Regions from separate parts of the Streptomyces sp. NBC_00287 genome, predicted to be linked through region 1. Evidence: riboswitches for the same ligand, from Rfam matches in the RefSeq annotation. Region 1 holds a riboswitch; each other region holds the start of a gene.
The links. Region 1 has a riboswitch for cyclic di-AMP ahead of OHT76_RS18180 (transglycosylase family protein). Riboswitches for the same ligand answer to the same signal wherever they lie in the genome.
Positions count from the first base shown of each region.

Region 2: another riboswitch for cyclic di-AMP. It lies ahead of OHT76_RS36490 (LysM peptidoglycan-binding domain-containing M23 family metallopeptidase); the one in region 1 lies ahead of OHT76_RS18180 (transglycosylase family protein).
Region 3: another riboswitch for cyclic di-AMP. It lies ahead of OHT76_RS06490 (C40 family peptidase); the one in region 1 lies ahead of OHT76_RS18180 (transglycosylase family protein).

Region 1 is NZ_CP108053.1:4,010,023-4,013,288, forward strand. Features, by position in the region: gene eno (phosphopyruvate hydratase) at 1-1,102, opposite strand, end outside; gene OHT76_RS18180 (transglycosylase family protein) at 1,403-2,086, opposite strand; cyclic di-AMP (ydaO/yuaA leader) riboswitch at 2,091-2,284, opposite strand; gene OHT76_RS18185 (transglycosylase family protein) at 2,461-3,266, opposite strand, start outside.
Region 2 is NZ_CP108053.1:8,053,444-8,056,709, forward strand. Features, by position in the region: gene OHT76_RS36485 (tyrosine-protein phosphatase) at 1-649, opposite strand, end outside; cyclic di-AMP (ydaO/yuaA leader) riboswitch at 1,138-1,301, shown strand; gene OHT76_RS36490 (LysM peptidoglycan-binding domain-containing M23 family metallopeptidase) at 1,306-2,247, shown strand; gene OHT76_RS36495 (DUF6250 domain-containing protein) at 2,389-3,102, shown strand; gene OHT76_RS36500 (SGNH/GDSL hydrolase family protein) at 3,265-3,266, shown strand, end outside.
Region 3 is NZ_CP108053.1:1,444,500-1,447,765, forward strand. Features, by position in the region: gene OHT76_RS06480 (ATP-dependent Clp protease proteolytic subunit) at 1-387, shown strand, start outside; gene OHT76_RS06485 (hypothetical protein) at 395-703, shown strand; cyclic di-AMP (ydaO/yuaA leader) riboswitch at 1,120-1,246, shown strand; gene OHT76_RS06490 (C40 family peptidase) at 1,250-1,723, shown strand; gene OHT76_RS06495 (LysE family translocator) at 1,779-2,393, opposite strand; gene OHT76_RS06500 (LysR family transcriptional regulator) at 2,484-3,266, shown strand, end outside.

The DNA of each region.
Region 1 (3,266 bases):
TCTCGCCGGAGCGGTGGGACATCATGCACTTGAAGCCGCTGCGCTGGGCGAGCTCCACGGCGTCCAGGGTCTCGGTGAGCGAACCGATCTGGTTCACCTTCACGAGCAGCGCGTTGGCGGCGCCGTCCTCGATGCCGCGGGCCAGGCGCTCCGGGTTGGTGACGAACAGGTCGTCGCCGACGAGCTGGACCTTGTCACCGAGCTTGTCGGTGATGGTCTTCCAGCCGGCCCAGTCGTCCTCGAACAGCGGGTCCTCGATGGACACGAGCGGGTACGCCTCGACGAGCTCGGCGTAGTACTCCGTCATCTCGGCGGCGGAGCGGTCCTTGCCCTCGAAGGAGTAGACGCCGTCCTTGTAGAACTCGGAGGCGGCGACGTCGAGCGCGAGGGCGATCTGCTCGCCGGGGGTGTAACCGGCTTCCTTGATGGCCTCGAGGATGAGGTCGAGGGCGGCGCGGTTGGAGTCCAGGTTCGGGGCGAAGCCGCCCTCGTCGCCCAGGCCGGTGGACAGGCCCTTCGTCTTCAGGACCTTCTTGAGGGTGTGGTAGACCTCGGTGCCCCAGCGCAGCGCCTCGGAGAAGGACTCCGCGCCGATCGGGGCGATCATGAACTCCTGGATGTCCACGTTGGAGTCGGCGTGCGAGCCGCCGTTCAGGATGTTCATCATCGGCACCGGCAGCAGGTGCGCGTTCGGGCCGCCCAGGTAGCGGAAGAGCGGGAGGTCGCTGGCCTCGGAGGCGGCGTGGGCGACGGCGAGCGAGACGCCGAGGATGGCGTTGGCGCCGAGGGAGCCCTTGTTGTCGGTGGCGTCCAGGTCGAACATCGCCTGGTCGATCAGGCGCTGCTCGGTGGCGTCGTAGCCGACCAGCTCCGGGCCGATCTGCTCGATGACGGCGAGGACGGCCTTCTCGACACCCTTGCCCTGGTAGCGGTTCGGGTCACCGTCGCGGAGCTCGATGGCCTCGAAGGCGCCGGTGGACGCGCCGGACGGAACGGCGGCACGACCCGTGCTGCCGTCGTCGAGGCCGACCTCGACCTCGACCGTGGGGTTGCCTCGGGAGTCCAGGATTTCCCGGGCTACGACGACGTCGATGGACGGCACGAGCATCTCCTTCATGGGATGTGACGCTGGAAGTGCGGGGCAGTGAGCCTTGCGACTAGAGCCTAACCGCCTGAGGGACATAGGCCAGCCGACCGACCGTCCCGTGGACAAGGACAGACGGTACCCATTGTTTCTCCACGGAACAAAGGGGCGGTGAACTACCGGAAAAGAAAACCCCGCTCCGGTGCGTACGGGGGAACACGCACCGGAGCGGGGAGCCCGTGGGGACGGGGGGTGACCCTCACGAGGCCTCCAGTATGGAGGACACCGATATGAGGGGCCTGTGGTTCGGCTACGGGATTACTTGAGGTGCAGCTGCTGACCGGGGTAGATCAGGTCGGCGTCCGCGACGATGTCCTTGTTCAGCTGGAAGAGCTTCTCCCAGCCGCCCTTGACGTCGTGCTCCTCGGCGATGGTGCTGAGGGTGTCACCCTTGACGACCTTGTACTCGCCGTCGCCCTTCTTGACCTTCTTGCCGGTCGGGGTGGTGACGGTCTTCTGCGTCTTCTGCGCCGGACGCTCGGTCGAACGCGAGGCGGACTGCTCCTCGGTCGAACGGGTCTCGGTGCTGCTCTCGGTGGAGCCGGTGGAGCTGGAGCCGCCGGTGTACGCGGCGCTCGACAGGCCGGTGCCGCAGTGCGGCCAGGCGCCCTTGCCCTGGCCGGCGAGGACCTTCTCGGCTATCTCGATCTGCTGGGCCTTGCTGGCCTGGTCGGCGGTGGAGGCGTACTGCGTGCCGCCGTACGCGGCCCAGGTGGAGGCGGAGAACTGCAGACCGCCGTAGTAGCCGTTGCCGGTGTTGATGGACCAGTTGCCGCCGGACTCGCACTGGGCGACGGTGTCCCACTCGGAGGCGGTGGCGGCGGAGGCGTTGCCGGCCGCCATCAGCGGGGCGGCGACAGCGGCGCCGGTGACGCCGGCGATGGCGATGGCGCGAGTGGCCTTGGACGGACGACGGTGCTTGCCCTTGCCGGAAAACAGCATGGATCGATCCCCTCACCGACGCCTGCGAGGTGAGCTGTCGGGTTCGGGCCGGTTGAGTTGCCCGGCCGCGGACCGTCGCCTTTCGGCTCCTGGTCGCGCGGCTTCACCCCAAGCCGGTGCCGTCTGTTGAGCTGCCTCAACTGCCGGTCCCGGCGCTTACCTTGGGTCCCCCGCTCCTGCCTACGGCGCATGACGCGACGACTGTTCCCGTACGGCCGCTGGCAGGATTCGGCGTTGCGGCAGCCGGGGCTCGTGTTGGCGAGCGGTCCTGACCGTAGACAGGCGATCCGCGGAATTTCAAAGACGATCAGGGCTTCTGAGACTCATCCCACACTTTCGCCAAACCGGACATTCAGCGCGAAGCGTGACGTGAACTACCGCTGCTTTTCGACCGGTTCGACCCCTACTTCAAGGGTCTGACCGGGAAGGATGAGGTCCGGGTCGGTACCGACGGTCGACTTGTTGGCGGCGTAGAGGCCGCGCCATCCGCCGTTCAGGTCAAGGGAGTCCGCGATGCCCACGAGACTGTCGCCGACGCGGACGACGTACGAGCCGTCGGCTTCTTCGGCACCCTCTTCGGCGGGTTCGCCGCGATGGCGGCCGGTGCCGGTGCCGTTTTCGGTGGTGGAGCCGGTGTCGGTGAGGGCGGAATCACCTTCGGTCTGACCGGAGTTGTCCGAGTTGTCCCGCCCTGGGGTGGCTGTGGGTTCGCTGTCGACTTCCTGAGAGGGGTCGCTCTCGGGGGATGTCGAGGGTTCCGCGGACTCCCCAGCCTCCGGGGAGTTGGAGGACTTGTCCGACTTAGCCGAGTTGGCCGTAGCCTCGGGCGAGGGGGAGGAATCGGACTTCGAGTCGGAGGAGTCGCCGTCGATGGAGTCCAGCAAACCGGATGAATCGGGTGAAGCGGAGGAGTCGGGTGAAGCGGAGGAGTCGGGTGAAGCGGGCTCATCGCTCGCCACGCCCGTGTCGATGTCGACCGAACCCGACTCGGCGTCAAGGCCGGAGAGCGGGCCGCAGGTCGGCCAGACGGCGAGACCCTGGTCGGCGAGGATGCGCTCGGCGACGGCTATCTGCTGGGAGCGGCTGGCCTGGTCCGCGCTGGCGGCGTACGTCGTGCCGCCGTACCGCTCCCAGTTCTCCTGGGTGACCTGGAGACCGCCGTAATAGCCGTTGCCGCTGT
Region 2 (3,266 bases), 4.0 Mb from region 1:
CGAACAGAGGGCTGAGCAGCTCCATGACCTCGGGGGTGTAGGTGTTGTTGCGCTGCACCTTGTAGCGACGGTGCTTGGCGTTCGACTCCAGGTAGTCGGCGAGGATCGCCTCGCGCTCGACGCCCAGGGCGAGCAGCGTCACCGCGATGGACAGGCCGGCCCGGTCCTTGCCGGCCGCGCAGTGCATCAGGGCCGGGACGCTGTCCTCGGCGAGGGAGTGCAGCACCTGGGAGTGCTCGGCGGTGCGCTCCTTGACGATCGTGCGATATGACTCGATCATCCGGTTCGCGGCTTTGCCGTCGTCCAGGATCTCCCGCAGCTGCTCGATCTCGCCGTCGCGGACCATCTTCCAGAACTCGGCGCCGTCCGCGGGGTCGGTCAGCGGGAGGTTCACATTCCGGACACCCGGCAGCTCGACGTCGGGGCCCTCCAGCTTCTGGTCCGCTGCGTTGCGGAAGTCGAAGATCGTGTGCAGGCCGAGGGAGTCGAGGAACGCCGCGTCCTGTTCGGTCGCGTGCGCGAGGTGGCCGCTGCGGAACAGCACTCCGTGCCGCACCCGCCGTCCGTCCGTGGTCGGCAGCCCGCCCACATCACGGAAGTTGCGCACTGCGGCCAGCTCGGGCTCGGTCGACGGGACCTGCTGCGTCACTTGGGCTCCTCCCACCGGATCCCGCCGACTCGGCTCGCCGACGGGCACGCCTCGACGATACGACATGAGTACTGGCCGGCCATTGAATGAGGCAAAACGGGCGAACAACGTTGAAACCCTGCTGATTCATCGCGGGTTTACTGGTCGACCTTGATGTGACACTTCGCCGCCTGCGTCGCTTCTGAGTGTTCTGTCCGAATTGCAGCCTTCATTCCAACTCGCTCTGGAATAAAGGAGTGTGGAGCATCGTCACGTGAGCAGCGTCATATTCGTGACCGAGCGTCGCCCGTCATGTTCACGTAATTCAGGCGGTTTTCAAGGGCATTTGCCGGAACCGGGCATGCCTTAATGCACAGAAAGTGACTGGGAATTCTCACAAGGGATCAAGAGGTATGCCTTCGGGTGGAACCTTCTGCTTGTCCCTTTGCGTCTTGGTCGCTTACGTTCGCCACCAATCCGAGCGGACGCCGAATCCTGCCACTGCTCGGAATCCGCACACACTCACCCGTACATGGCAGGAGCGGGGGACCCACAGGCACCACCGCCTGGTCCGGTCTCCGGAACAGGCTTGGGGTCAAGTCGCGCCCAGCGCGCGGCCGGACATCTCCAGTCCGAACCCGACAGCTCACCTCGTAGGCGCCGGAGAGGAATTCGCCATGCCCGCGAAGGGTAAGCACCGCCGTCCCAAGACCTTGCGCTTCACCCGCTCGATCGCCGTCGCCGGAACCGGTGGCGCCGCGCTCGCCCTCCCGTTCCTGGGAGCCACCGGCGCCCACGCGGCCCCGTCGCAGTCCGTTTCGGAAAAGGCCGTTCAGTCGGTCCAGTCGGCTCAGACCGCGGACAAGAAGGCGGCCGAGAAGAAGGCCACCAAGAAGAAGGCAGTCGCGAAGACGTACACGGTGCGGTCGGGGGACTACCTTTCGAAGATCGCGAACGAGCAGAACGTCAGCGGTGGCTGGGAGAAGCTCTACCAGGACAACCGTGAGGCCGTCGGCGACGACCCGGCGCTGATCCACCCCGGCCTGAAGTTGTCGATCGGCAAGAAGGCCGCGACGACGGACACCGCCGAGAAGCCGGCTGCCAAGTCCTCCGCGAAGTCCTCTTCGAACTCCGCCAAGTCATCGGAGGCTTCGCAGTCCGCCGAGTCCAAGGCGACCACCACCACGCAGGCCGCCCAGTCCTCCGCCAGTGGCTTCACCGCTCCGGTCTCCGGCTCCGGCGTCGGCACCGCTTACAAGGTCGCGGGCAGCATGTGGTCCAGCGGCTACCACACCGGCGTCGACTTCGTCGTCCCGAGCGGTACCTCCCTGAAGGCCGTGGGCGCGGGCACCGTCGTCTCGGCCGGCTGGGCGGGCGCGTACGGCAACCAGGTCGTCATCCAGCTCGCCGACGGCCACTATGCGCAGTACGCCCACCTGTCCTCGCTGTCCGTCTCCAGCGGTCAGTCGGTGACGGCGGGCCAGCAGGTCGGTCTCTCCGGTTCGACCGGCAACTCGACCGGCCCGCACCTGCACTTCGAGATCCGCACCACGCCGGACTACGGCTCGGACGTCGACCCGGTCGCCTACCTCAGCTCCAAGGGCGTCTCCGTCGGCTGACGGACGTATCGCTGAAGAACCACCTGCCTGACACGCCTCCGAAGGCCGGACCCCCGATCCCCGGGTCCGGCCTTCGGTGTTGTCCGGCCCTCCGAGGGGTAAGCGCTTTCTGTCGCTGATCACCCGAAGGAGCCGTGTCCCATGACGACCACACGTAGAGCATTCGGTGCCCTGGCCGCCGGAGCCGCCCTGGCGGCCCTCGCCCCGGCGGCCGCGAGCGCGTCGCCCCGCCACCGCCGCCTCCTCGCCCGCGACGACTTCCACCATGGCCTCCGTCAATGGGCCGTGGAACTGGAGAAGGGCGGCAGTGTCACCGCCGCCCGCGGCACCCTGGAGGTCGACGTGCCCGCGGGGGCGACGATCTGGTTCCGGGAGCGGTTCGAAGGCCCGTACGTCCTGGAGTACACCGCCACACCCGTCTCCGAGGGCGGGGTCAACGACCGGGTCTCCGACCTCAACAACTTCTGGAACGCCGTCGACGTCCGTTCCCCCGACGACCTCTTCGCCACACCGAGGGGCGGGGCGCTGGCCGAGTACGACTACCTCAAGACGTACTACTCCGGCTACGGCGCCAACTACAACACCACGACGCGGCTGCGCCGGTACGTCGGCGAGGCCGGGGTGCGTCCGCTGCTCTACGACTACACCGAGCCGCTGCTGGTGCCGAACGAGCCGAACCGGGTCCGGATCGTCTCCGACGGCCCGACCGTCCAGTGGTGGAACAACGGGCGGCTCGTCTTCGACTACACCGACCCCGAGCCGTACACGGGCGGGCACTTCGCCTTCCGTACCACCTGGAGTCATTTCCGGATCACTGACTTCCGGGTGCGGCGATTGACTCCGTCTGGCGATTGACGCCTCAACAGCCCTGATCCGAGGTCTATTCCGGAATTGGTGAAGGCTTTAGGAGTGGCTTATCTCACCGCCCGTCAACCCCTGCCTACGGTCGCGTAGGTCACATTCGAAGGTGAATCATGAGCCGATGTGGCAGACGATTCGAAGAGTGACAACAGAGCAGT
Region 3 (3,266 bases), 2.6 Mb from region 1:
AGCGCCATGTCCGCGATCTACGACACGATGCGGTACGTCACCTGTGACGTGGAGACGATCCTGCTCGGCCAGGCCGGACCGACCGCCGCCGTGCTGGTGGCCGCGGGCACGCCGGGCAAGCGGTTCGCCCTGCCGGGTGCACGCGTGGTGCTCAGCCAGCCCTCGCTGCCCGAGCCGATCGAGGGCCAGGCCAGCGATCTGGCCATCCAGGCCGAGGAGTTGACGCGCATTCGGGCCCGCCTGGAGGAGATGCTCGTACGGCACACCGGGCGCGACCCCGAGCAAGTGCGCGCGGACATCGAGCGGGACAAGGTGCTCGACGCCCGGGCGGCCATGGAGTACGGCCTGGTGGACGCCCTCATCCCGAGCCGCAAGGCCATGAGGTGACCCGCGGATGCTGCCACCGGAGCTGCCGCCCCTGCCCGCCCTGACGCGCGCCGAGGGCGAGTTGATCGACCGTTACCTCGATGTGGTCGATCTGCTCGGGCGGATCAACCCCGCGCACCACGGCGACACCTACCGCGGGCTGCGCGCCGCCCAGGCGTTGGTCACCAAGGCGGCCGAACTGCGGGACGCACTGGCGCTCATGCACCAGCGGGGCGAGACCGAGGTGCACGCCCCCACGCTGGCGCGTGCGCTGCGTGTGCTGGACGGCGAACGCCGCACGGCTCGTGTCACGGTGCCGCCGCGCTCGGACAGTTGACGCACGTGGGCCCGGTCCGGACATCTCGCGGTGGCGACGAGGCGTCCGGGCCGGAGTTGAAACGGACCAAACGAGGTACCCCCTTTCGGCGTAGCCGTGTCTCCTTTTGCCGGCCCGTCAGGGTTGCGCAACGCGCGTAGCCTCAGAACCGAAACAGACGTTCCGATGCTGGTCCGGGCATCCCCCGGCGCCTCGACGCTAGTTCGAACGGAGCAGCGTCCACCCGAACGGGTGAGTGGTGAGTAACGCCACAAATCCCCGGTTCCGTTGGGATTTTCGGACATCCGTGAGCCAAGATCCCTGTCTGACGACAAGCCCCCGCCACAGCGGCGGGGCGGTCCGGGCGGACGCCGAGTCCTGCCGCCGCCCGGATGACCGGTCGACAGGAGTGGATCGGCAGGAGTGGAGGACCCGAGCACGACGGGTCGCCGGCACGGAAGTCCGTGCCGAGCAGCCCTTGGGGTGAAGCCGCGTCAGCGGCCGGGCAACTTCGCCAGCCCGAATCCGACAGGTCATCCTTCACAGGCGGCTGACGAAGGGTTGCGCATGACTGCGCTCAATCGTGTCCCGTCGCTGATGGCCCGGGCCGGTACGGCCTCGGCTCTCACCATCGCCGCCGTGGGCGGCTCGATCGTGGCCCCTGGCCTCTCCGCCGAAGCGGAGGCGGCCACACCGGCGACGAAGGCACTCCAGGTCGCGGCCTCCAAGCAGGGCTCCCCGTACAAGTGGGGGGCTGTCGGACCGCACCGCTTCGACTGCTCCGGGCTCACGCTGTACTCGTACAAGAAGGCGGGCAAGAAGCTGCCTCGTACGGCGGCCCAGCAGTACAACAAGTCGCGCCACATCTCCGCCAAGAGCCGCAAGGCGGGCGACCTCGTGTTCTTCCACTCGGGGTCGAACGTCTACCACGTCGGCATCTACGCCGGGAAGGGGAAGATCTGGCACGCCCCGAAGTCCGGGGACGTGGTGAGGCTGCAGAAGATCTGGACCAAGAGCGTCTGGTACGGCCGGGTGAGCTGACCGGCTGCCCCGACGGGCGGCGGCGTCCCTGACACGCCGCCGCCCTGACGGGTGCTCAGGCCGCCGCCTCGAGCAGCAGCAGCGCGCCCAGGGCCGTCAGCGCGGTGCCGGTGACGGTCTCGACGAGCCGGGCGGCGCGCGGTCGGCGCAGCCGGCGGCCGAGCCGGTCCACGAGCAGTGCCACGGCCGGGAACCACAGCAGGGCGAGCACCACCACGATCAGCGCCAGGAGCAGCGTGCGCGGCAGCGCGGGTGCGCCGGCGGGCACGAACTGCGGCAGCAGACTGAGGAAGGTGATCGGCGCCTTGGGATTGAGGGCGTTGGTGACGAACCCCTGCCGCAGCGGACGCGCGGCCGTCGCCGCCTCCTCGACAGCGGCCGTCCGCGGTCGGCGCAGGGCCAGCAGAGTCCGTATACCCAGGTACAACACATAGGCGCCACCCAGCAGTTGGAGCGTCCGGAACAGTGCAGGCACCGCGGCCAGGACCGCGGCGACCCCCGCGACCGCCAGCGCCGTGTGCAGCAGCAGCCCGCCCGCGACGCCCAGGGCGCAGGCGATCCCGGCCCGGCGCGAGACGAGGGCGTTGCGTACGACGACGGTGAAGTCGGCCCCGGGCATGGCGACCATGCCGGCGGCGACCCCGGTGAAGGCGAGGAGCTGTCCATCCATGGCAGCCAGCCTGCCGCGACTGAGCCTTCAGCAGGTATTTCGAATATCCTGGGTCTCCCTTAAGCAATGCTTTAGGCAGGTGCCAGGACCATGTACGACCCCACCCGGCTCGCGGCGCTCGTCGCGGTCGCCGAGGCCGGTTCGATCACCCGGGCCGCCGAGCGGCTCGGCTACACCGCTCCCGCACTCTCCCAGCAGCTGGCGAAGCTGGAGCGGGAGGCGGGCACACCCCTGCTCGTCCGGCACCATCGCGGCGCCCGGCTCACCGGCGCGGGCGAGCTGCTGGTGACGCGGGCCCGCCGGGTGCTGGACGAACTGGACCGCGCCCGGCATGAACTGGCCCGCCTCACCGGTCTGTCCGGGGGCACGCTCCGGCTCGGCACCTTCCAGACCGCGGGCGTCCATCTGCTGCCGCCGGTGCTCAGCGCGTTCCGCCGGGCCCACCCGGATGTGGAGCTGACCGTCGCCAACCACGAACCGCCCGCCGGGGTCGCCGCGGTGGCCGCCGGGGAGATCGATCTGGCGCTGACGCACACCTACGAGCCGGCGGAAGCGGTGGCGGTGCCGGCCTCCGTCACGCTGGAGCCGGTGCTGGTGGAGGAGCTGGTCCTGGTGACCGCCCCCGGGCATGCCCTGGCCGAGGGGACCTCGCGGCTCCCGCTGAGCGAGCTCGCCGGGCAGCCACTGATCAGCATGGCGCCGGATCATCCGGCCCGGCAGGGGGTGGAGGCGGTACTGGCCCGGGCCGGGGCCACGCCGTCGGTGCTGGTGGAGACCCCGGTGTACGCGCTGGTGTGCGCGCTGGTCAGTGCGGGGCTCGGGGTCGGTGTCGTACCGGAGATGGTGGCGCGGACGGCGGTCACGCCGGTGGGG